3 regions of the Fontibacillus forbon genome follow, and region 2 is predicted to be linked to each of the others. Evidence: riboswitches for the same ligand, from Rfam matches in the RefSeq annotation. Region 2 holds a riboswitch; each other region holds the start of a gene.
What was found. A riboswitch is a leader RNA that binds a small molecule or an ion and turns the genes downstream of it on or off. The one in region 2 is predicted to bind cobalamin.
Positions count from the first base shown of each region.

Region 1 (7,952 bases), 890 kb from region 2:
GACAGGATGGTTGAAAAAGAAATGGGCGGGCTTGCTTCTGCTTTGGATATTTCTTCTAGTGGCCTGGCAAGCTGGTGCTCTCCTTTATGGTCCCGAGGTGATCCCCGGCCCTGTGGATACCGTTAAAGGGGCGATAGAGCTGCTCAAAGACGGATCGCTCCCGAAATATATAGGAATCAGCTTTTACCGGGTGTTCAGCGGTTGGGCGCTCGGCAGCCTGCTGGCGATACCGCTCGGCGTCCTCATCGGCAGAGTGGATATAATCCGCCATTTCGCGGAACCGCTGCTTAATTTTATCCGGTTTATTCCTCCTATTGCCTTCATTACGTTATTTCTTGTCTGGTTTGGCATCGGGGAACAGTCGAAGATCGCTCTGATCCTTTATGCCACGCTGTTTATCGTGATGATGAACACGCTGACCGGCGTGCTGTCCGTCGAGGAGGATAAAATCCGGGCAGCCCGCAGCATGGGCGCCTCGGAATGGCAGATTGTCCTGCACGTCATTATTCCGGCGACCGCCCCGTATATGTTCACCGGGGTCCGGTTAGCTATGGGTACTTCATATATGGCGATCGTCGGGGCGGAAATGATCGCCTCCAATGAAGGCGTCGGTTTCCTGATCTGGAACTCGCGGCTGTTCTTCCGCACGGACTGGATTTTTGTCGGCCTCATCAGTCTCGGTTTAATGGGCTTTGCCACGGATCGCCTGTTCGGCTGGTTCGGCCGCAAAGTATTGTGGCGTTACGGGGTTATCAGCTCCGCTCCGGTCCGAAGATAGCCGAATTCGAAGCGAGACGCAGGTCTTTTCACCCGTTGGCGGAAGCCGCCACCGCCGAAATCATCCGAAGCAGTAATTCAACTCCATAAACGTTCATACAACGAGTCGCTCTTTTTTACTGAAGAGCGGCTTGTTCCTGTTATTTACAGGAACAAATGTTCGTATTATAATAGGAATCAAAAGGGAGGATCGGCGTATGGATGTGTATGATAAACTGACGATTTTGACGGATTCGGCCAAATATGATGTATCTTGTTCTTCCAGCGGTGTGGAACGTAAGAACGGCCAAGCGGGGGCGGCTGGCAGCGCGGTCAGCTCAGGTATCTGCCACAGTTTTGCCGCAGACGGACGCTGTATCTCGTTGTTGAAAGTGTTGATGAGCAACGTTTGTATCTTTGATTGCAAATATTGCGTAAACCGGCGTTCCAACGACACGCGGCGGGCTATGTTCACGCCGGAGGAACTGGCGAACCTTACGATGAACTTTTATCGGCGCAATTACATAGAGGGATTATTCTTAAGCTCGGGGATCATGCGGAACCCTGATTATACGACCGAGCAGTTGATTCGTGTGCTGGAATTGCTTCGGAATGAGTATAAGTTTGGCGGATATATTCATGTCAAAGGGATACCCGGTGCCGATCCCGCGCTGATTTCCCGGCTCGGCCTGTTGGCCGACCGGATGAGCGTCAATATCGAGCTGCCCTCACAGGATAGTCTGAGTCAGCTAGCCCCGGATAAGACCAAGGAGGCGATTTTGAAGCCGATGTCTCTTATCCGGCAAGGTATTCAAGAGAACGTTACGGACCTTGTCAAATACCGTCATGCCCCCAAATTCGTCCCTGCCGGGCAAAGCACCCAGATGATCATAGGAGCGACGCCGGACAGCGATTTGAAGATATTGACTTTGACGGAGGCGCTGTATCACAAGTACAAGCTGAAGAGAGTATATTATTCCGCTTATACTCCGGTGATGGAGCATTCCCTGTTGCCGTCCCTGGACACCAAGCCGCCGCTGCTGCGGGAGCACAGGTTGTATCAGGCGGATTGGCTGCTGCGGTTTTACGGATTTGAAGCGAAGGAGCTGCTGGATGAACGCACTCCGAATTTCAATCCGTTCATGGATCCGAAATGTAATTGGGCGATGAATCATATCGATCGGTTTCCCGTGGAGATCAGTACGGCGCCTTATGAGACATTACTGCGGGTACCGGGGATCGGGGTCAGAAGCGCAAAAAGGATTGTGAAGGCCCGCCGGGCGTCCAGGCTGGACTTTCCCGGGCTTAAGAAGCTGGGCGTCGTATTGAAACGCGCCCAATATTTTATCACCTGCTCCGGCAGACGTCTTGAGGGATTGAAAGTGAACGAAAGCACAATCTTGAGATCGCTATTGTCAACCAAAGAACTGGGCATGTTTCTGCCCCAACCTCAGGTGGAGCAGTTATCGCTGTTTACGGATGAGGAATTGGCGATGGGTACCGGAAGAAAGGACTTGATCCCATGCCTTGGGTGAACGATGTTGCTTATGTCTATGATGGAAGTTTTGACGGTTTGCTGAGCTGCGTATTCGAGAGTTATGAGCGCAAGGAGGAACTGCTGGATATTACTTCTGACGCAGATCCGCAGTATGTGCTTTTCGGCAACCGTTACGTTGAAACCGATTCGGGGAAGGCTGCACGGGTATATGATGCAATCGGAAATAAAATATCGCCGGCAGCCCAGGAATTGGTCCGGTTAGGCTTTCTCACATGTGACTCTCAAAAAGAAATGCTGATTTACCGCTTTCTGCGTCTTGGTTTCAAGCATGGGGGCGTTGTGATGAATATGCTGACGGAGAATACCGTTCATCAGCTTAATAAAGCAGTGAGGCATTTGAATTCCGAGAGCCATGCGTTCACGGGATTTGTGCGTTTTTCGGTCTACGGCGATGCTCTGGTATCCGTGATTGAGCCCAAAAATATTGTGTTACCTGTTTTGGCTCCCCATTTTTGCGATCGTTACCGTCAAGAGTCGTTTATGATTTACGATAAAACTCATGGACAGGCGCTGATACACCGGCCGGATGAGACGCAGAACGATAAGGTGTCAATTGTGAATGTGGATGAGTTGACTCTGCCGGATGTCAGCGAACAAGAGAAAGCTTACCGCAGTTTGTGGAAGCAGTTTTATAATACGGTAGCGATCCGGGAGCGGGTTAATCCGCGCGCGCAGATGTCCCATATGCCCAAAAGATACTGGGCGCAGCTCACGGAGATGCAGTGACGGGATTCAATAAAACTTTCAAATTTTTGATACAATGGACAATGAAAGTTGAAATTAGAATTTTGAAAATATGGAATGTGGTACGAGATATGGGATATGAAGTATGGAATTTGGAACCATTGTGCCCAAATCTATCGGGAGGAACAAGGTAAAGTGCAACCGAATCTAAATCATAACCGTGAACGGTTTATCTTTCTTTTTGCATGCCACGAAAATGATAGAGAACTGTGCCGGATGGAGCTTCGCGCTTTGTTTGGAGAAGAACCGGGATCATTATCATATATAGAGAGTCCTTTGAGGATCGAACCGAACAGGAGCCCGTTTGTTTCCATGCGGGTAGATGTTCTGTTCACCGGTCATTCGCTTGAAGAGATCATCACGTATGCAGCGGGAATAAAGCTGGAGGGAAGCACCTTCAAAGTACTGTATCTAAAAAACGGTTTGAAGCGAAGTTATGAGGAGCAGAGGCAACTGGAACGGCGAATTGGCGCGCATATCAGGGGGACGGCGAAAATGCGCCATCCGGACATAACGTTTGGGCTGCTTTCGTATAATGGCGGCTGGATGTTCGGCATCTGCCGTCAGGCAGACCCGGTCTGGCAGCAACATAAGCATAAGCCAAGGAATTACTCCACAGGACTGCCTGTTGCGATGGCTCGGGCGCTCGTGAATATCGGCATCCCTGATCCGAAAGGGATCAGGGCGATCGATCCGTGCTGCGGGATGGGCAATGTGCTGATCGAGGCGCTGTCCATGGGTGTCGATATCTTCGGCAGGGATTTGAATCCGCTGGCCATCCGGGGAGCCCGGGAGAACCTGGCGCATTTCGGGTATGATGACCCGGGGCTACTTTCGATTGGAGATATGAATCATGTGAGCGGGCATTATGATGCAGCCATTCTGGATATGCCTTACAATTTGTGCTCGGTGTTGCCGCAGGACGAAAAAAGAGCCATGCTATCGAGCCTGCGCCGGTTCTGCGAGACTGCTGTGGTGGTGTCGAGCGAAGAGTTAGAGTTCGATTTGCAGGCTTGCGGTTTTCAAATTAAGGACTACGGTCAGGTAGTGAAGGGTTCTTTTGTCCGTAATGTTTGGGTATGTCAGAGTTAAGAAACATCTATATATCACAACAAAATATAACATAACGTGTTATATCTATAAAATAGACATAGAAATTTGAAGAAAAATGTATTAAATTTCCGAAAAAACTCTTTTTATGTCTTAAGTCCTATTCTATAATGTAAGATAAACTTACATAAGAGGAGTGGGAACAAATGAATCAACTCCGCGGGATCGAAAGAAATGCATCCGTACTGGGTATGGGGGCGGCCTTTTTATTGTTTATCATGGCTTTATGGCAAAAGTTATCCTGGTATATGCCTTTCGTGGCCCTGATAGCCTTTATATGTTTTGCAACGCTCTCATGGAGTTTCCTAAAATTTCGACGCGAAGGACAAGAGACTTCCTCCTCGCTTCCTTCGGCAGCTCCGCCGGAACATGATGATAAAGGGCATTCCGAAACCGATTGGATCGTGATGGCCAATGAATCTCTGGTTGCGGCGGACAGGCTGCAGGCTGCCGTGGGAGAAGTGAACGAGAGCATGGAGCAACTCCAGCATTTATCCGATATTTCCTCTGTGGAGGATCTGAAGCTGAAGCACAGCAGTGAACGTTCTTTGGAACAGGTGCAGGAAAGTTTGGCTGCCATGCAGGAAGTTGCTACCTCCGCATTTCGGATTCAGGAGGCGGCGGATCAACTGCATATCCGCAGCGAGAAGACGCTGTCCGAAGCTTCGCGGATCACGGAAGCCCTCGCAGAGGCAGACGGGACGATTCGCTCGCTGGCGGAGTCCCAGCAGTCGATCAACGGACCGATGAACGATCTGGAGCGCAATACGAGACAACTTGGAGCCTTATATCGGGAGCTTGAAGGGATATCCGGCGAAGTATTGCTGCTCGCCCTGAATGCATCCATTGAGGCGGCAAGACTGGGGGAACAGGGTAAAGGTTTTGACGTAGTGGCCATGAGAATGCGCCAACTTGCCGAGCAGAGCAGCAAGGCGATCGGCAGTTCCGCCCCTCTGTTCCGGCAAATCACGGATGAGGTGGACCGGGTTAAGGATACGCTCCGGGATGGAAGAAAATCGGCGATGGACGGCATCGAATTGCTGAAATCGATGGGGAAGGACATCCTGTTCATTTCCGACGAGGTGGCCGAAGTGAACGGGCTGGTGGCCGAGACTGGACGGCGAAGCCGGGAACAATCGGAGATGACGCGGAATATGGAAAGCATGATGAAGGAAGTTCATGCGGGCCTTAACCGGAGTATCTCCCATGTGGAGGGTGCCTTGTCCCGGATGGAATCCCAGAGGGGGCATATCGGCAAGCTTCAAAGTGTTGCCGGCGGCCTGCACCGGGCGCAAGAGGAACTGCTATCTTCGTTGGAGGCGGTCCGGGGAAGTTCGGCCTCGGAGGAAACGGAGGAACAAAAAGCTGCGGTACGGGAACTGGGCCTGGTTTATGCCAGAAGACTTCAGGAAACGGCGAACAACAGCACAATGCTCTTGATGCGGGAATTTGAGCACCGCGTCGTTTTGGAGCGGCTCCTGGAAGGGGAGACGGGACTGGAAGCCGCATGGACAAACCGGTCCGACGGTTCTTTTGTCGTATCGATTCCAGAGGCGGGACTGCTCAATGCCAAGGGTCGCGATTGGTTCCGAGGTGCCATGAACGGGGAAACGGTCATTTCGGAGGTTTATGTATCGGCAATCACCAAGCGGCGTTGCATCACTTTGTCTGTTCCCATTTTAAAAGAAGGAGATGTTATCGGGGTATTGGGGGCCGATTTGTCCGTAGATCATTAAAGTTAGAATGACCGTTATGCTGGCCGATAGCCCGTATCGCATATTGTAAATTTTAAGCTTATCCCCTATAATCCATAGAGAAAGAAAGCCTAGATTCAAGCGAATAGAAAGTGCCCGTAGGTCCTGGAGCATGCTTGCCGCAAGCTTCGGGTTAAAAGGGAAGCCGGTGTAAATCCGGCACGGTCCCGCCACTGTGTACAGGGACGAAACTCATTTTGCCACTGTCGTACGGAAAAGTATGATGGGAAGGCGAGTTTTCGTCGCGGCCTGATAGTCAGGAGACCTGCCAACGGGAGTTTTAGACGGTCCTTCGAGGAAAGGATAACGTTCTGCTAATGAAGACGGAAACCGGTCTTGCGTGATTGACTTGAAGTTTCCGTAAATGACTTTGTAGACGTAACCCATCCGCTCAGGATGGGTTTTTCTTGTGGAATAGGGCTTCGCTTTGGCTCAGGCGTTTCTTAAAACAAGAAACCCGAAGGAGAGGGACTAATGAAGAAGTGGACTAAGGTTTGGGGGATTTGGCTGCTGGCGCTTTTGCTGCTCGTTACCGCCGGTTGCGGAGCGAATAACACAAACAGCACGGCGGACAATAGCAACAACGCGGGTCAGACTCAAGAACAGCAAACAAACGGTGCAAACGCACCGGAGCAGGAAGAACTTCATACGACTTACCCGCTTACCGTAAAGGATGCTTACGGAAGTGAATTTACGTTTGAATCCGCACCGCAGCGGATCGTCTCGCTGGCACCTTCGGAGACGGAAGGCTTGTTCGCCCTTGGTTTGGATGAACAAATCGTTGGGGTTTCCGATAACGACGACTACCCTGAAGCGGCTAAAGATAAGCCGAAAATGGGCGGTTTTCAGGTGAATGTTGAAGCGGTAGTAGCAGCGCAGCCGGATCTGGTACTGGCTGGAAGTCTGATCGGCGAAGATACGGTCAAGAGTTTGACCGATCTCGGGATGAAAGTGTTTCGCTCCAATCCCAAAACGATCGACGGGGTAATGGACAATATTAAAACGGTCGGCGAGATCACCGACCATCAGAACGAGGCAAAAGAAGTAACCGAACAAATGAAAGCTGAGCTGGACAAAGTTACCGAAGCCGTTAAATCTTTGACAGCCGATCAGAAGAAGAAAGTGTATATTGAGTTTTCTCCCGGTTGGACCGTAGGCAAAGGCGAGTTTATGGATGAAATGATCACACTTGCCGGCGGGGAAAACGTGGCTTCCGACATTACCGGTTGGAGCGAGATTAACGAAGAAAACATTATTAAAGCAAATCCGGACGTCATTTTATATGCGAAAAGTGTAATCGATGAGAATAACCGTACATTGGCCGAAATTATCAAAGGCCGCGGCGGCTGGGATCAAATCACGGCTGTGAAGGAAGACCGCATTGTGGGAATGGATGACAATTTATTGAGCCGTCCGGGTCCGCGCGTGACTCAGGGATTAATTGAAGTAGCGAAAGCGATTTACCCGGATTTGATCCAACCATGAGGTCAAAGCTGGCAGGTTACGGGACGATCGGCCTGGGATTGCTTCTCTTTACGCTGCTGATCTGCATCGGGTTCGGTTCCGTTCACTTGCCGGCAGGTGAAATCGTCGGGATTCTGCTGCATCGGATTCCGGGTCTCGGAGAATGGATCGAGCCTGATTGGAGCGTGGCTTCCGAACAAATCGTGATGCAGGTACGCCTGCCGCGCGTGTTGCTTGGCATGTTGGTAGGAGCTTCGCTTTCGGTGGCAGGCGCCGCGTTTCAAGGCGTGCTCCGCAATCCGCTTGCAGATCCCTTCACCTTGGGGGTTTCCTCGGGTTCGGCGTTAGGCGCGGCCGTGCTGATCTTTTTCGGCTGGCAATTTTCACTGCTCGGCATATTCACGCTTCCGGTGGTAGCTTTTCTGACCGGGGCGGCTACGCTGTGGATCGTAATGCGGCTGGCCAGGGAGAATGGAAAAATCCCGATCGAGAGTTTGATATTATCGGGTGTGGTTATGCAGTCTTTTCTCGGTGCGGTCGTCTCCTTTCTGACGGCGATGTCGAAA
Region 1 is NZ_JBKGFV010000002.1:1,004,253-1,012,204, reverse strand. It holds gene ACLB09_RS11630 (ABC transporter permease) at 1-778, shown strand, start outside; gene ACLB09_RS11625 (putative DNA modification/repair radical SAM protein) at 975-2,291, shown strand; gene ACLB09_RS11620 (TIGR03915 family putative DNA repair protein) at 2,279-3,040, shown strand; gene ACLB09_RS11615 (TRM11 family SAM-dependent methyltransferase) at 3,371-4,150, shown strand; gene ACLB09_RS11610 (methyl-accepting chemotaxis protein) at 4,315-5,904, shown strand; cobalamin riboswitch at 6,006-6,209, shown strand; gene ACLB09_RS11605 (ABC transporter substrate-binding protein) at 6,397-7,407, shown strand; gene ACLB09_RS11600 (FecCD family ABC transporter permease) at 7,404-7,952, shown strand, end outside.
Region 1: linked by a shared signal. The riboswitch ahead of ACLB09_RS11605 (ABC transporter substrate-binding protein) and the one ahead of metE (5-methyltetrahydropteroyltriglutamate--homocysteine S-methyltransferase) in region 2 are both predicted to bind cobalamin.

Region 2 (7,952 bases):
CGTTGTTGATTTCAGTTAATGTGATCGGATCACATCATTAGAACGTTCTGAGAACAATGACCAACAGAATGTAAAGAACCAAGATCGTTGCAGTAGAAGTGAATCCACCAAAAGCTCCTTTGCAATCGCCCATTTATTTCCCCTCCTTGAATGTAATCAGTTTACACAACCATACTATGTAACTGAACCTATCCCTGTATGGACTATAACCTAAATGACATTAAATAAAAAAAATGGGCTATTCTGCAGGTGATGACCTCTCACCTTGTCAGAATAGCCCATTGACTCTAATTGCCTGCGAAATCTAATTAGAACTTGGCAGCCAGGTCCGCAGCGCGTTTCACGCCGTCCTGTACGATGGCTTCAGCGCGGTCCGGGAATTGGTTATGCCCTTCAACAACCACGGTTTCGGGATTGGTAATTCCCCAGAATGCCAGCGAAGTAGCCATGTATTTCATAGACATTTCTACGTCCGCCATCGGAGCTTCGGAATAAACGCCGCCGCGAGCTTGCAGCAAGGCGACTTTTTTGTCCCCAACCAGACCAACCGGTCCTTCAGCCGTATATTTGAATGTTTTGCCTGCTTGGTTCAAATAGAACATATAAGTCAGCAATTGAGCCGGAATCGTGAAGTTCCAGAGCGGGAATGCGAATACGACTTTATCGGCGCCAAGGAACTGATCCAGGTACGTATTTGCCAAATCGGCGGCTTTTTGTTCTTCCGGTGTTACCGGAATACCTTTACCCAGTTTGAACAAGCCATTCAGCATATCGTTATCATAATACGGAAGATCCGCTTCGAACAGGTTCAACTCGGTGATCATGTCTTCCGGATGAGTTTCTCTGTATGTTTTCAAGAAGCTTTCATACAGCTTGACGGTAGCCGATTGGTCTACCGGACGGTTGTTGGCTTTAACAAATAATACGTGTGACATGGTGTGATTTCCCTCCCGTTATCTATAACACTAACTATTTTTCTTGTACTTTATAATTTATAGTACAGTAAGGGTCATCCACCTGTCAAATGCAGAATTTTGCTAACTCATAAACTAAACCACGGAGTTCGAGGAGGCAAGCGCCTGGCGGCTGCGCTCTGCGGCACCCACCATATTTTTCAATGCCGCAACGGTTTCCTCCTGGCCTCTGGTCTTTAGCCCGCAATCCGGGTTGATCCAGAACAGTTCCGGATCCAGCACTTGAAGCGCCCGCCGGATCATGGACACCATTTCCTCCTCGGAAGGCACACGGGGACTGTGAATATCATAGACTCCCAGCCCAATGCCAAGCGGATAGGTGTGATCCTCAAAGCTCTGAATGAGCTCGCCGTGGCTGCGTGACGTCTCGATGGATATCACGTCCGCATCCAGCGCCTGGATCGAGCCCAGCATATCATGGAACTCGCAATAGCACATGTGGGTATGAATTTGCGTCGTTTCTAGAACGGTGGATGTCGATATTTTGAAAGCTTTTACGGCCCAATCCAGATAACGATCCCGATCTTTCGGCTTCAGCGGAAACCCTTCCCGTAGCGCCGGCTCGTCCACCTGGATCATGGTAATGCCTGCCTTTTCAAGCGCCTCCACTTCATGGCGAAGCGCCAAGGCGATTTGATAAGCCACGGTCTCCCGGGATACGTCGCTGCGGACGAAAGACCAGTTCAAAATCGTAACCGGACCCGTAAGCATCCCCTTGACAGGTTTGGAACTTAACGACTGGGCATACGCCGTCTCCTTAACGGTCATAGGCTGGTCGAATTCCACGTCGCCGTAAATAAGCGGCGGCTTCACGCAGCGCGTGCCGTACGATTGAACCCAGCCCCCCCTCGTAAAGGCAAATCCAGGGAGCTTTTCGCCGAAAAACTCCACCATATCGGTCCGTTCGAATTCTCCATGGACCAGGACATCCAGGCCGATCTCTTCCTGAATCGTGATCCACTTCTCAATTTCCGTCCGGATAAACTCGTCATACCGCTCTGCCGACCACTCTCCTTTGCGCCATTTCTGTCTGGCTGCACGAACCTCAGCGGTTTGAGGGAAGCTCCCTATGGTCGTCGTCGGCAGTAGCGGCAAATTCCATTTGGCTTGCTGCTTCAAACGGCGCCGGACAAACTCGCTGCTGCGTTCCGATGGCTGCTGGGAGATCGTAAGAACCGCATCCTGAACCTGTTTACGGCTACGCGAAGCATCCGTGGACAAAAGCTTCAAAGCATCGCTGTTTGCAGCAAACAAGGCCGGAGTCGATCCTGTCTTTGCCGCCTGGCATAAAGCCGAAATCTCCTCCAGTTTTTCTTCCGCGAAAGCGAGCGCTTCATGCAATACAGGAGGCAATCCCGTTTCTGCTTTGGCGGATACCGGCACATGAAGCAAGCTGCAAGACGGCTGGATGATAAGATCCGCAGAGGATGAAGTTAATGTCCCGATTTCATTCAACAATTGCCGGGTCTCCGGAAGGTCGGTACGCCAAATGTTGCGCCCGTCGACCACACCAGCCGCCAACGTTTTGTCTGCAGGAAATCCAAATTGACGAAGCGCCTGTAAATTCCCCTCTTTTCCATGCACAAAATCAAGACCGATTCCTTTCACCGGCAAAGCAACGATTTGCTCATACTTTTCTACGGCATCGAAATAAGTTTGCAGCAAGATTGATAACCCCGGGACTTCACGAGAGATGGTTTCATATATCTCTTGAACCAGCTTTAAGTCCTCTTCCGATACCGAGGTGACCAGTGCCGGTTCATCCACCTGCACCCAGGCTGCACCTTCGTCCTGTAATTCGCGCAAAACCTGCACATATAATGGCAGCAGTTTATGGCCCCACTCCTGAAGACGGTTTGAAGCGCCTTTGGACAGTTTAAGGAAAGTATACAACCCCAACAGTACCGGCTTGCCTTCGATCCCCAACTCCGACTTGGCTTCCCGGTAGTAAGACAGCGGAATATTCACCGTCAGTTCCGGCTCTCTTCCCTCAAGTTCGGGTACGATATAATGATAGTTCGTGTTGAACCATTTCGTCATTTCGCTGGCTGCAGCGGTTTTGTTGCCTCTGGCAATAGCAAAGTATGTAGCGAGCGGCACCGGCCCGCCATGGTATTCAAATCGTTCCGGAACAAGCCCGAACATCACGGCCGTATCCAAGACTTGATCGTAGTAGGTGAAGTCTCCGACCGGTATCAAGTCGATCCCTTTTTCCTTCTGCAATTTCCAGTGATTGCGGCGGATTTCGCCAAGCCGGTCGTGCAGGTCCTCCTCACCGATCTTTCCGCTCCAAAAAGCCTCGATCGCCTTTTTCCATTCCCGCTCTCTACCGATCCTAGGATAGCCCGAATTGCCGCTCAATATCTTGTTCAAATCTCATTCCTCCCCTTCTTTTCCTTACCGGTTGGTTGATTGATTGACACAAATAACGAATGAATAAAGCTGCACAAAAAAGGCCTTCTCTAGTCAATGCTAAAGAAGACCTTCGTATACAGATGCGATGGCTCGATCTTTAACACCTCCCTATCTCCCGTAGGTACAGCAGTGTTGCTAGAACAGGCAGGTCTCCTGGCTCCAGAATCATCGCCGGATACAGCCTTCCCGGTGTCCTGGACACCAGTGGCATGATACGCATCACGACTTCTCTGTTACAGTGGCGGGACCGCGCCGGCATTGCACCGGACTTCCCTTTTAAGCTCCAGCCGCGGCTGGAACACCTATTCCCACAATATTCAGTTATGAATATGCACTAAATACTACCGATTGTTGTGACATAATTCAACAGTAATCTTATCGGATTCGGATTAATTCAAACGAAATTATCCGCTACCGCCTTATGAAGCATGCCGATGCAGCGGTCGAGGTCCGTTTTAATTTGTTTCTTGTATAGTGCTGCTTTCTCCGCACCGTCATCAGTAAAGTGGTATAAGACGATTTCCTGAAAATCCACACTCGGATCGTTTCCTTTCAACTGCTTGGTCCGGTACAAAACACCTTCCTGCACCAACTCATGGAGAGCGCGATAAATCTCGCTTTGCGGTGGCACATAGCCGAACGGTTTGAATTCTTCCTTCAACTCTTCCAGTATTTGATATCCGTATCCTCTGCGATGCTCCACTTTAGTAATCAGATACAATTTGATATACGCCCTTTGGGCAATCATGAATGCCATTCGCTCACCTCACCCCCGTTCCTTTAAATATACCCAATATATGAAATATTCACAACAGTTGGATTAATTGTCTTTTTATACATGGATGATAGGTTTCTAGAAAAGGAGATATGATGGATTATATTCGGAGTAACTGGAACGGGGATTTGAATTTCTATTGTGAATTTTTCATATATTGAAATAATAGCAATAAGAGATGTTACGAATTTCCGACACGTCCGAAAATGTGCTTTCCGTCACAAGGGGGGGTCCGAATTCATCTTAATCTTAAGTTATTGAAATTGTATTTTCTTCAAGGAGGTTCGCCCCTATGAAAATTGCGAAATCGGCCTTTTTCATCCTATCCTGCCTCATCGTAATTTCGGTGGTCTGGCTTGCTCCTCCCCCGGCTCAAGTCAGCGAATCCGAACCGGAACAGGAGGTTCAAAAAGTCAATCAGCACCCGGTAGAACCGGTTATCCATCGCGATGGCGACACCGTTCATATAGAAATGACCGCCCAGGTAACGGATGTGGAAATTTCGGAAGGCGTTTTTTATAACGCCTGGACCTTTAACGGAACGGTTCCCGGTCCAGTGCTCCGGGTTAAGGAGGGGGATACGCTGAGCTTTACGCTGAAAAATATGGATCCCGACATGCCGCATTCGATGGATTTCCATGCGGTTCACGCCGCGCCAAGCAAAAAGTTCGTAGACGTTATGCCGGACGAACAAGGAACCTTTACTTATCCCGCCGATACCCCCGGTATTTTTATGTATCATTGCGGCACAAGCCCTGTCCTGCTGCATGTGGCAAACGGCATGTACGGAACGATCATCGTGGAACCGAAAACCGGCTATCCGACGGATGCCGAGATCGACCGGGAATTTACGATCGTGCAAAGCGAGTGGTATCGGGAGCATGATGAGGACGCTTTTATGAATGAAGAACCGGAGTATGTCGTTTTTAACGGGGATGACTTTACGCTGAAAAACCACCCGCTTCTCGCCAAAGTAGGAGACAACATCCGGCTATATGTCAGTAATGTGGGGCCAAACGAAGTATCATCTTTCCATGTTGTAGGAACGACGATGGACAGGGTCTACATTGACGGCAATCCGAAAAACATCATGTATGGGTTACAGACCGTTATGCTTCCGGCAGGAGGATCGGCTGTCGTTGAATTTACGGTGACGGAGGAAGGCGATTACCCAATTCTTACGCATCAGCTAAAGCATGCCTCAAAAGGAGCAACGGCCATATTGCGGGTTACGAAAGACGGCAAAGACACGCATGAGCCCACGATGACCCATTAGTAAAACCGCAAAATGAATCGAGACGAAGGGATTTTGAAACCTGCAACAAAGCCTGTGACAGAAATCACAATCCGTCAATACAGCCATTTTATAATGAGATAGAGGTGATTCAAATGAATCGAGACGAAGCAAAAATCGTGGAACTGGACGTCAGAGACCAGCTGCGCAAAAAGCTGGAACCGTTCCAGCTAATCATGGATACCGTTAAAACACTGGAAGCAGACGATATTTTCGTCCTGCATGCCACGTTTAAGCCTACACCGTTGCTTGGTTTTTTGAAAATGCGGGGTTATGCGGGTAAATCTCAGCAGGAGGATAAGGAACACTGGATTACGACGTTCGTAAACAAAAAGAACAAGCATTGGCTTGACGAGCAGCCAACCACCGGGAAGGAAGATGCCAAGCCGGCATCAACTTCTTCGGATCAGGCCCTTTCCGCCGAAGCTGATCATCAAACGAAGGTGATCGAACTGGATAACCGCGGCCTGGAGCCGCCGCAGCCGATGATGCGCACGCTTGCCGCTCTTGATCGCAGCCGCCCGGGAGATCGGGTCCTGATCCACAATGACAGGGTCCCTGTATTTCTTATTGAGGAACTGAACAGTATGGGTTGCCCGTTCACCGTTGAAGAACAACCGGACGGATCGGCAAAAGTAACGATCACCAAAGCTTAAAGTATAAGGAGGGTTAAGCCATGTCATCCATGTCACGTCTCCCCTTCCTGTTTATCATCACTGGAATTTTCGGCTTCGTGCTGTTTCACGTGACGTCGGTGATGTCGCTGACCGGTTGGATCGGGGAAGGGATTCGCGGCCCGACCGGCTGGTTTCACGTCCATCTGTTCGTGCTCGGCTGGGCAACCATGTTCGCCATGGGAGCCGTTTATCAGTTGATCAACGTCATTTTGCAATCGAATATTTACAGCGAACGGCTTGGTTACATCCATTATTTCCTTTTTACCATCGGCCTCTTCGGCCTTCTGTTCGGCTTTATTCAAGGGGAAATATCCTGGATCGCCGGTTTTGCCACCCTGGCCTTCGCCGGAATTATCGTCTTTGCCTGGAACATGGCCGTGACTTTAATCCGGGCAGCCAAATGGAATTCAATTACGATCAGTACGGGTTGCGCCGTGCTCTACCTTTTACTGACGGGATTGTTCGGCATGGCCATGGGCCTGGATTTCGCCACTGGCTGGTTCGGCGAATTCCACGAGAATCTGTTCGGCGCGCATATCTGGCTCGGGACGCTCGGCTGGTTTGGCCTGCTAATCACCGGTTTCAGTTATAAACTGTTCCCGATGTTCTTCCTGTCCCATGACTATAAGACCCGGTTGCAATACGTCACTCTGGCATTATGGAATGCCGGCGTGCTGCTGGGGACCATCTCTTTCCTGTTTGGTCTAAACCACAGAGTGTTGTGGATCTCCCTCTTGATCATTGTGATTGCCTTGGTTACGTACAATATTCACTTGCTGCAAATCCGCAAAAAGCGTCATAAACGCAATCCCGGAACCGGGATTAGCTGGTCGCTTTACGGGAATCAAGTCTTTGCGGTCTTTGCCGTCGCTCTCCTGCTGAAGCTCGCAGGGTCACCGGATCAGTTGCTGAATACGAAGACTCTCTTGATGGTAGGCTGGGTTTATCTGAGCGGCTGGGTTTCTTTCATGATTCTGTGCTATTCGTCCAAAATCGTTCCTTTTTTGTGGTGGACCCACAAATATGGCAAACAGGTCGGCAAGCCCGGCACACCCGTGATGGCCGATTTATTGAACGAAAAGAAAGCGAGCCTTGGCCTGACGCTGATCGCCGTCGCCATTCTGGCCGTCTTGGCAGGAATCGCGTTTGATTCCCAGATCGTCATCGCCATATCCGGCGTTGCATTTTCACTGGTTTCCCTTGCTTATATTTCACTTATTGCACTCGTATTTTCCCGATAAATGGAGGTATGGATAACATGGATAGAACAGAGCAAATCCGCGAATGGCTGAAGGAAGTTTATGATCCCGAACTCGGCGTCAACATTGTTGATCTGGGCCTTGTCTTCGACATCCGTGATCAGGGAGAACGCATTTATGTTCAGATGACGCTCACAACCCCGGGATGCCCGATGCATGATACGATCGTAGGCGGCGTCAAGCGCATCCTGGAGGAACAGATGGAAGTCAACGAAGTTGAAGTGGATCTCGTCTGGGAACCCCATTGGTCTCCGTACATGATGTCCGAAGAAGCCAAAAGACAGCTCGGCTATTTTTAATCCGAACCGCACTGGACCGAAATCTCGAATCAACTATAATAAACATAAAAATAAACGAGCCTCTAGATTATCTTTCTAGGGCTCGTTTTGATATGCATTGGGCGACGGTGTCAGAAGGCATTTAACTGGATTTCCTGCAGCTAATTTGCTGATTTGTAGCATTATTGCATAAATAACGGGAAAACCTCCATCTATTTTGCCACATATCTCCTTAAAGACGTCATTGCGGCATATTAACTGGAGGTTTTCCATTTAATTC
Region 2 is NZ_JBKGFV010000002.1:114,861-122,812, forward strand. It holds gene ACLB09_RS07210 (YjcZ family sporulation protein) at 38-133, opposite strand; gene ACLB09_RS07215 (FMN-dependent NADH-azoreductase) at 309-935, opposite strand; gene metE (5-methyltetrahydropteroyltriglutamate--homocysteine S-methyltransferase) at 1,050-3,347, opposite strand; cobalamin riboswitch at 3,516-3,710, opposite strand; gene ACLB09_RS07225 (helix-turn-helix transcriptional regulator) at 3,784-4,146, opposite strand; gene ACLB09_RS07230 (multicopper oxidase domain-containing protein) at 4,457-5,440, shown strand; gene ACLB09_RS07235 (DUF2249 domain-containing protein) at 5,554-6,114, shown strand; gene ACLB09_RS07240 (hypothetical protein) at 6,135-7,376, shown strand; gene ACLB09_RS07245 (metal-sulfur cluster assembly factor) at 7,394-7,693, shown strand.

Region 3 (7,952 bases), on a different contig from region 2:
GTCCGGGAACGTTAAAATCATGTAAATAAAATTACATAAATTATAATAATGAAAAAATACACGTCATCATCAACGCGCCCCTTGTTTCTCCGATTGGATACGTATCGCTTTTGCCCTTATTAAATCCGGTATGTTAATCTATTTCTATCAAGCACCAGACAAAGAAAGTGAGGGCATATCTCGTGAAGCTGGACTGGAATACCGAGGCCCTGTCACCGGGCCAGTTTAAAATTGCGGATTATATCCAAAAAAACTCGCAAACCGTCCTGTTCTCCACCGAACAGGAAATTGCCGACGCGCTGGGGCTGAGCATTGCCTCGGTCTCGCGGTTTTGGCGCACGGTCGGTTTCAAAAATATAAAAGATTTCAAAACCAAGCTGAGGAGTCAACTCGATGTGACGCCTGCGGCAAAAATGAAAAACATTATGGACAAAGCGGACGCCAGCCCGCTCCCCCAGCAGTTTCTCGCAACAAGCATGAGGCATCTCGAAGAAACGCTGACCCACTACTCTGCCGATTCCTTCGAAGCCGCCGTCACCGCCCTGACCTCGGCAAGGCGCATCTACATCTATGGTCCGGGCCCTTCGGCCGGGCTCACGGAGCTGCTTCATTACAGGCTCGGCCGATTCGGCCTGTCTCTCCATCGCTTGGACCGCGGCGGGAGCGAGTTGTTTGAGGATCTTCTTCACCTGACAGGGGAAGATCTCGTGGTCCTGTTCGGGTTCGTCCGGCTGCTGCCGGAAGCGAAGGTGATCGTCGATCATGCCAAAGAGACCGGTTACCGGACTTTGCTCATCACGGACCGGCTCGTTGCCGACTTTTCCGATCAATGCGATATCACGCTGTTTGCCAGCCGGGGAGAAACGTGGGAATTCCACTCCATGATTGCCCCTACGTTTATAGTAGAAAATTTGATTGTCGCGGTAGGAATGAGGAATCCGGAGGATCATCTGCACAAGTTGAACGAGTTGAATCAGCTAAGAAAAAAATACGCCCAGGAGCTTCCAAGATAATCCATGGGACAAACCTGGTTTCGGAATTTTCGGACTAAAAATTTCAAAAAAATTTTTCATCCCCGCTGGACCGCACTGCGGTTGCTTTCAGGGGATTTTTCATTTTTTTCAGCCGTTCAATTTAAGCTAGGCCCATTTACAAACACAATATATGGGGTTAATATATTTACAAGACAACAAAATATAGTGTGAACGGGTGGTCCGGCGCCCTAGACGCCGGGTCTTAAAAGGGAAGGCGGTGCGAATCCGCTGCGGTCCCGCCACTGTAATCGGAGCGCTTGGGAATCTCTTGTGATCATCCCAAGGCAATTCGCCGGCATAATGCCACTAAGGGAGTTCTATAACTCCCCCGGGAAGGCGCCGGCGCATGACCGAAAGCCAGGAGACCTGCCCGTTTGGAAGACACCGCGCTAACCTGCGAGGAACAGGGAGGTGTCCGATGCAGCTCTTACATAGCTTTGATTTTGACTTCATGGTTCCGCCTTCCTACAGCTATCATTCTGGAGACATTCGGGCATTTTCGGCCTTGCCGGGTTGGAAATGCTTTTTATATGGGATTTTACCTAGTTATCGGGGAGGAGAACTATTACATGGCATTAATGAATCGGATCGATACGGAAACAAACCGGGAGCAAATGATGGAAGAGGTTATCCGCCTTGGCGAAGAAATCGTCGAGAGCTCGAATTTGGAGGTCTTGCGGGAAAACGCCAACTTGAACGGGGAAAGCTTCTCCGGCAAAATGAGCAAATTCGGCAGCGAGTACTCGAAATGGTATGCAAACCATTTTGTCATGCCGCCCCGGGTCGTCCAGGCGATCAAGGACAATGTAGTCTATGTGCATGACCTCGATCAATACGCGATCGGCACGACGAATTGCATTTTCATTCCGTTTGCCAAACTGCTGCGCGAAGGCTTCAACACCGGCAACGGCAGCGTCCGTCCGCCGAACTCGATCATGACCGCGATGGCGCTCGTCGCGATTATTTTCCAATCCCAGCAAAACTCCCAATACGGCGGCGTATCGGCCAACATGCTTGATTACGACCTGGCTCCTTACGTGGCAAAATCCTTCGCCAAATACTTCCGCAAAGGACTGGAGTATTTCGAGGAAGGCAATGGCGAGGCGGACTTTGGCGGTGTAATCGACATGAGCCGCAGCGACCTTCAAGCCCAATATCCGAAATCTTTTAAATATGCGTTAAAAGAAACCGAAAGCGAGACACTGCAAGGCGCGGAGAGTCTGATTCACAACCTGAATACGATGTCCAGCCGCGCGGGAGGACAAATTCCGTTCACCAGCATCAACTACGGCACCTGCACGTCGCCGGAAGGCCAACTCGTCATCAGCTCCCTGCTGACGGCTACGATGCGCGGACTCGGCAGCGGAGAAACGCCGATCTTCCCGATCCAGATTTTCAAATGCAAGCAAGGCGTCAACCAAAACCCGGGCGAGCCGAACTATCATCTCTTTTTGAAGTCGGCGGAATGCTCGGCCAAGCGGCTGTATCCGAACTTCGCCAACCTGGATGCCCCGTTGAATCTCATGCACTACGATCCAACCGATCCGGATACCGAATTCGCTACGATGGGCTGCCGCACGCGGGTGCTGAGCGACCGCTTCGGACGCAATCACCTGTCCGGAAAAGGCAATCTTTCCTTTAATACGCTAAACCTCGTCAAGCTCGGACTTGAGCACGGGATCGCGTTGGGACGGAGAAACGTTGCGGATGAGCGCGGCTTCTACCATGAACTCGACCATTACCTCGACATCGCGCTGGAAGGACTGCTTCATCGCTTCAAAATCCAAGCCGCGCAAAAAGCGAAAGCGTCCGATTTCATGATGCGCGAAGGCGTTTGGGAAGGCGGCGAGAAGCTGGACCCGGAGGAAAACGTCGGCGAATTGATCAAACACGGCTCCCTGTCCATCGGATTCATCGGGCTGGCGGAATGCATGAAGGCCATGTACGGCAAGCATCATGGCGAAGACGAACAGGTTTACCAAAAAGCTTACGATCTGATTGCCTATATGCGCGACTACTGCGACAGACAAGGCGAATTGCACAACCTGAACATCACGTTATTCGCCACGCCGGCGGAAGGGTTGTCCGGCAAATTCACCAAGCGTGACCGGGCTTTCTACGGCACGGTGCCGGGTGTCGTCGACCGGGAGTATTACACAAATTCTTTCCACATCCCTGTGTACTACAAGATTAGCGCCGCGAAAAAGATTCGGCTGGAAGCCGCGTTCCACGGACTGTGCAATGCGGGAGCCATCTCTTATATCGAGTTGAACGGAAACGCCCGCAGCAATCCGGCGGCATTCCTGCAAATCGTTCAATATGCATTGTCGCAGCAGGTCAGCTACTTTAGCATCAACCATCCGATCGACCGCTGCTCCGCGTGCGGGTTTGAGGGCATCATCGGGGCCACCTGCCCTTCCTGCAATAGCCACGAGAAGGACGTTTATATCCGCCGGTTGCGCCGCGTGACCGGGTATCTGACAGGTGATTTTCAGACCCGTTTCAATGCCGCGAAGCAGGCCGAAGTCCGCGACCGGGTGAAACACGATTCATGAACATATGCGGCTACTACCCGGAATCCATCAATGAAGGCGAAGGCCTTCGTGCCGCCATCTTCGTCAGCGGCTGCCGGCATTACTGCAAAGGCTGCTTCAGTGCAGCCACCTGGAACTTCAATTACGGCGAGCTGCTGACGCCGGAGCGCGAACTGGAAATCATCACCGACATCAAAAACAACCCGCTGCTCAGCGGGGTCAGCATTTTGGGCGGGGATCCGTTTTTCTCCGCCGCCGAGGTCGGCGCCTTTGTCGATCACTTGCGCCTCGAGGCCGGGCAGCCCATACCCATCTGGATTTACAGCGGGTATACGTACGAAGAATTGACCGAACACCGGGATTCGCCGGAATTTCGATTGCTCGAACGCTGCCAAGTGCTGGTAGACGGACGTTTCGTCGAAGAACTGCGGGACCCCTCCCTGCTCTACAGAGGCAGCTCCAACCAGCGTCTCATCGATATTGCGGCCAGCCTGTCGCAAGATCAACCGGCCCTTTGGGAGCCAACTTTCTCTTTCTAGCTTTCCGACTTTCTAGTATAATTGATAATCTGTGATGCTTTTCATAGCGAAAAGAAAAATCACCGCTGGCGTCTATTCCGAGGGCGCCCCTTTTTCCTTGATTATTCTCAATTTGAGAATTGAAAATTTATAGATTCGACCGGCATTCGAAACCTTCAAACCGGTCCGGTCCATCACATCCCATGCCATGAAAGCGAGGAATTCTACATGCCACAACTCGTCACCAAGCCTAACAACCGTCAACTTGCGTTCGATAACGATCGTCTCGGCGTTTACGCCGATCGCATTCTGGACGGATTACATACACTGGACAAGGAGCGCCTGCTGCGCGGCGTAAACGCCAAGCTTAGACGCGACGAAGTAACCGGAGAGGAAATCAGCAGCGCATTCACGATGTCGGCGCTAGAACTCGTCACGAAAGAAGAGCCGGACTGGAAGTTTGCGGCAGCACGTTCTTTGCTGACCTCCCTCTACAAAAAAGCGGCCGTCAACCGCCGCTACAAAGCCTATCCGGAAGAACCTTACGGTTCGTTCTATCATCTGATCACCGATTTGTGCAAAATCGGCATCTACCGCGAGGAATTGCTGGAGTACTACACCAAGGAGCAAATCGAGGAATTGGGCCAATGCATCGATCCTTCCCGCGACCTGCTGTTTGACTACATCGGCCTTCTGACTTTGACCGAGCGCTATTTGGCGACCGATTTCGAAGGCCGGATCATGGAGCTCCCGCAAGAACGTTATATGGTCATCGCCATGTACCTCATGCACCGGGAGCCTGCGGAAACTCGCCTTGAGCTCGTTAAGGAAGCTTATTGGGCGATGAGCAATATCTATATGACGGCTGCCACCCCGACGATGTCCAATGCGGGCAAAAAAGTCGCCGGCCAGCTCTCCAGCTGCTTCATCGATACGGTGGACGACTCGCTGGAAGGCATTTTCGACTCCAATACCGACGTGGCCCGGCTCAGCAAAATGGGCGGCGGGATCGGCGTCTACCTCGGCAAAGTGCGCGCCCGCGGCTCCGATATCCGCGGCCACAAAAATACCAGCTCCGGCGTCATCCCGTGGATTCGCCAGCTGAACAACACGGCCGTCAGCGTCGACCAGCTCGGCACGCGCAAAGGCGCGATCGCCGTTTACCTGGACGTGTTTCATAAAGACATTCTCGCCTTCCTCGACCTTAAGCTGAACAACGGCGACGAGCGGATGCGCGCCCATGACGTGTTCCACGGCGTCTGCCTGCCGGACTTGTTCATGGAAGCCGTAGAAGCGCGCGGCGAATGGAATCTGTTCTGCCCGCACGAAGTGAAGAAAACGATGGGCTGGAAAGATGCAAGCGGCCGTCCGCTCGGCCTGGAAGACTTTTATGATAACGAATTCGGCAATGGCCAGTTCCGCGAAAAATATGCCGAAGCGGTCAATCACCCGACCTTGTCCCGCATCACGATGCCGGCGATCGATATCATGAAACGGATCATGAAATCGCAGCTGGAGACGGGAACGCCGTACATGTTCTACCGCGATACGGTCAACCGCGCCAACCCGAACCGGGCGCACGGCATGATCTACTCGTCCAACCTGTGCACGGAAATTATGCAGAACCAGTCGCCGACCGTGGTCGAGCAAGAAGAACTCGTGACGAAGGACGGACAAACCCGGATCGTCGTCTCGAAAATCCCCGGCGATTTCGTGGTCTGCAACCTGAACTCGATCCATCTGGCCCGGGCCGTACCGGCCGGCGTACTCGACCGGCTTGTGCCGATCCAGACGCGCATGCTCGACAACGTCATCGACATCAACAATATCGAAGTCCTGCAAGCGCAGTATACGAACAGCCAGTACCGGGCCATCGGCCTTGGCACGTTCGGCTTGCACCACCTGCTCGCGCTCGAAGGCATCCGTTGGGAATCCGACGAAGCCGTCGCCTATAACGATGCGCTTTACGAGAAGATCAACTACCTGCTGGTCAAATCCAGCATGGAACTGGCCATCGAAAAGGGCCGCTATCCGAAGTTCGCCGGCTCCGACTGGGAGAACGGGCAGTACTTCACTTATCGCGGATACACGGACGGCTCCCGCGAGGGCAAATTCGTAACGACGGAACAATGGAAAGAACTTGCCGAACAAGTCAGCAAGAACGGCGTCCGCAACGCCTGGATGTTCGCGATCGCGCCGAACGGCTCGACCTCGATCATCGCCGGTTCTACCGCTAGTATTGACCCGCTCTATGAGCTGCTCTCTTATGAAGAGAAAACGACGTACAAAATCGCCAACCCGGCACCGGATCTGTCCGAGAAAACGATTTGGTACTACAAGACGGCATTCCTGGTCGACCAGCATGCGTCCATTAACATGGCGTCGGCTCGCCAACGTCACGTGGACCAGGCGCAAAGCTTCAACTTCTATGTGCGCCCGGACATCAAAGCAAGCGAGTTCCTGGAACTCCATTTGCACGCCTGGAAGGCCGGCCTGAAATCGACCTACTATGTGCGCAGCCGGGCATTGACCATTGAAGAGTGCGAGTCCTGCGCTTCGTAAATTCCGACTCGGTGCTATTTCAACACCTGCTGCTCCTTGCGCCAGAAATAGCGGACTTTTAGGGCGCTATTTCCCTGGCCTGAACGATTTTGACCAGAATAGCGGACTTTTAGGGCGCTATTCTGGCTGAGAGAGGCCTTTGTGAACGCTATCCCCTTTTTCGCCGAAATAGCGCCCCGAAAGTCCGCTATTGGGATGAAAGTTACTAAATTGGGGCCAATAAGGCCCTGAAAGTCCGCTATTGCGGATATAACGAGCGGGTGCTTATCGCTTAGTGTCTTCGAACACACACTTCCACACCTAGCACAATCGGCCAGCCGGCCGATCGTACTGCACGAACGGACTACGACTGATTAATCAAGGAGATGAAATCCATGCAACTGCAAACGATTTTTAACACGGAGGCACCGAATAAATCTACACGGATCATTGGCGGCGAGTGCTCTGGGATTCTGAACTGGAACGACATCCGTATGCCGCATATGTATAAACTGTACAAAGTACTGCTCCTCAACCACTGGATCGCCGACGAAATTCCGATGAACAAGGATGCCCAGCAGTTCGTCCAGCTTGATTCCGAGGAACAGCGCACCTTTAAAATCAACATCTCGCTGCTCGCGGTACTGGATTCGATGCAGACGATGTTCGTCGGCGACGTGAAGCGGTACTTTACCGACTCCTCGCTGGAGGCCATTTCGGCGATTATCGGGCAGCAAGAAGTCGTGCACAACCAGTCGTATTCCTACGTGCTCTCCTCCATCGTTTCCGATCAAGAGCAAAAGGAGATATTCGAATACTGGAAGCATGACCCGGTACTGCTGGAACGCAACAAGTTCATTTCCGACATCTATCAAAACTTCCGCGACGATGCTACTCCGCAATCCTTTTTCGAGGCGCTAGTGGCGGATCTCATCCTGGAAGGCATTTTCTTCTACAGTACATTTGCTTTCTTCTACAACCTGGCCCGCGACCAAAAAATGATGGGCACGAGTCAAATGATCTCCTACATTCAACGCGACGAGAACCAGCACTGCTACTTCTTCGCCGAAGTGTTCAAGCAGTTGCTGATCGACTATCCGGAGCTGAACACCAAAGAGAATATCGACTATGTATACCGCACCATCGACCGTGCCGTTGAGTTGGAAACGAACTGGGCCCATTATACGCTGAAAGAGGTTCGCGGCATCGATCTGAACGAGCTGTCCGACTACATCAAATACATTGCCAATAAACGCCTCACCTTGATGGGTCTGGAAAAAGGCTACCAAGGCGTCGACGTCAACTGCATGCCGTGGATCAAGCCG
Region 3 is NZ_JBKGFV010000004.1:242,141-250,092, forward strand. It holds gene ACLB09_RS16895 (MurR/RpiR family transcriptional regulator) at 183-1,013, shown strand; cobalamin riboswitch at 1,191-1,422, shown strand; gene ACLB09_RS16900 (anaerobic ribonucleoside triphosphate reductase) at 1,604-3,589, shown strand; gene nrdG (anaerobic ribonucleoside-triphosphate reductase activating protein) at 3,586-4,107, shown strand; gene ACLB09_RS16910 (ribonucleoside-diphosphate reductase subunit alpha) at 4,315-6,648, shown strand; gene ACLB09_RS16915 (ribonucleotide-diphosphate reductase subunit beta) at 7,023-7,952, shown strand, end outside.
Region 3: linked by a shared signal. The riboswitch ahead of ACLB09_RS16900 (anaerobic ribonucleoside triphosphate reductase) and the one ahead of metE (5-methyltetrahydropteroyltriglutamate--homocysteine S-methyltransferase) in region 2 are both predicted to bind cobalamin.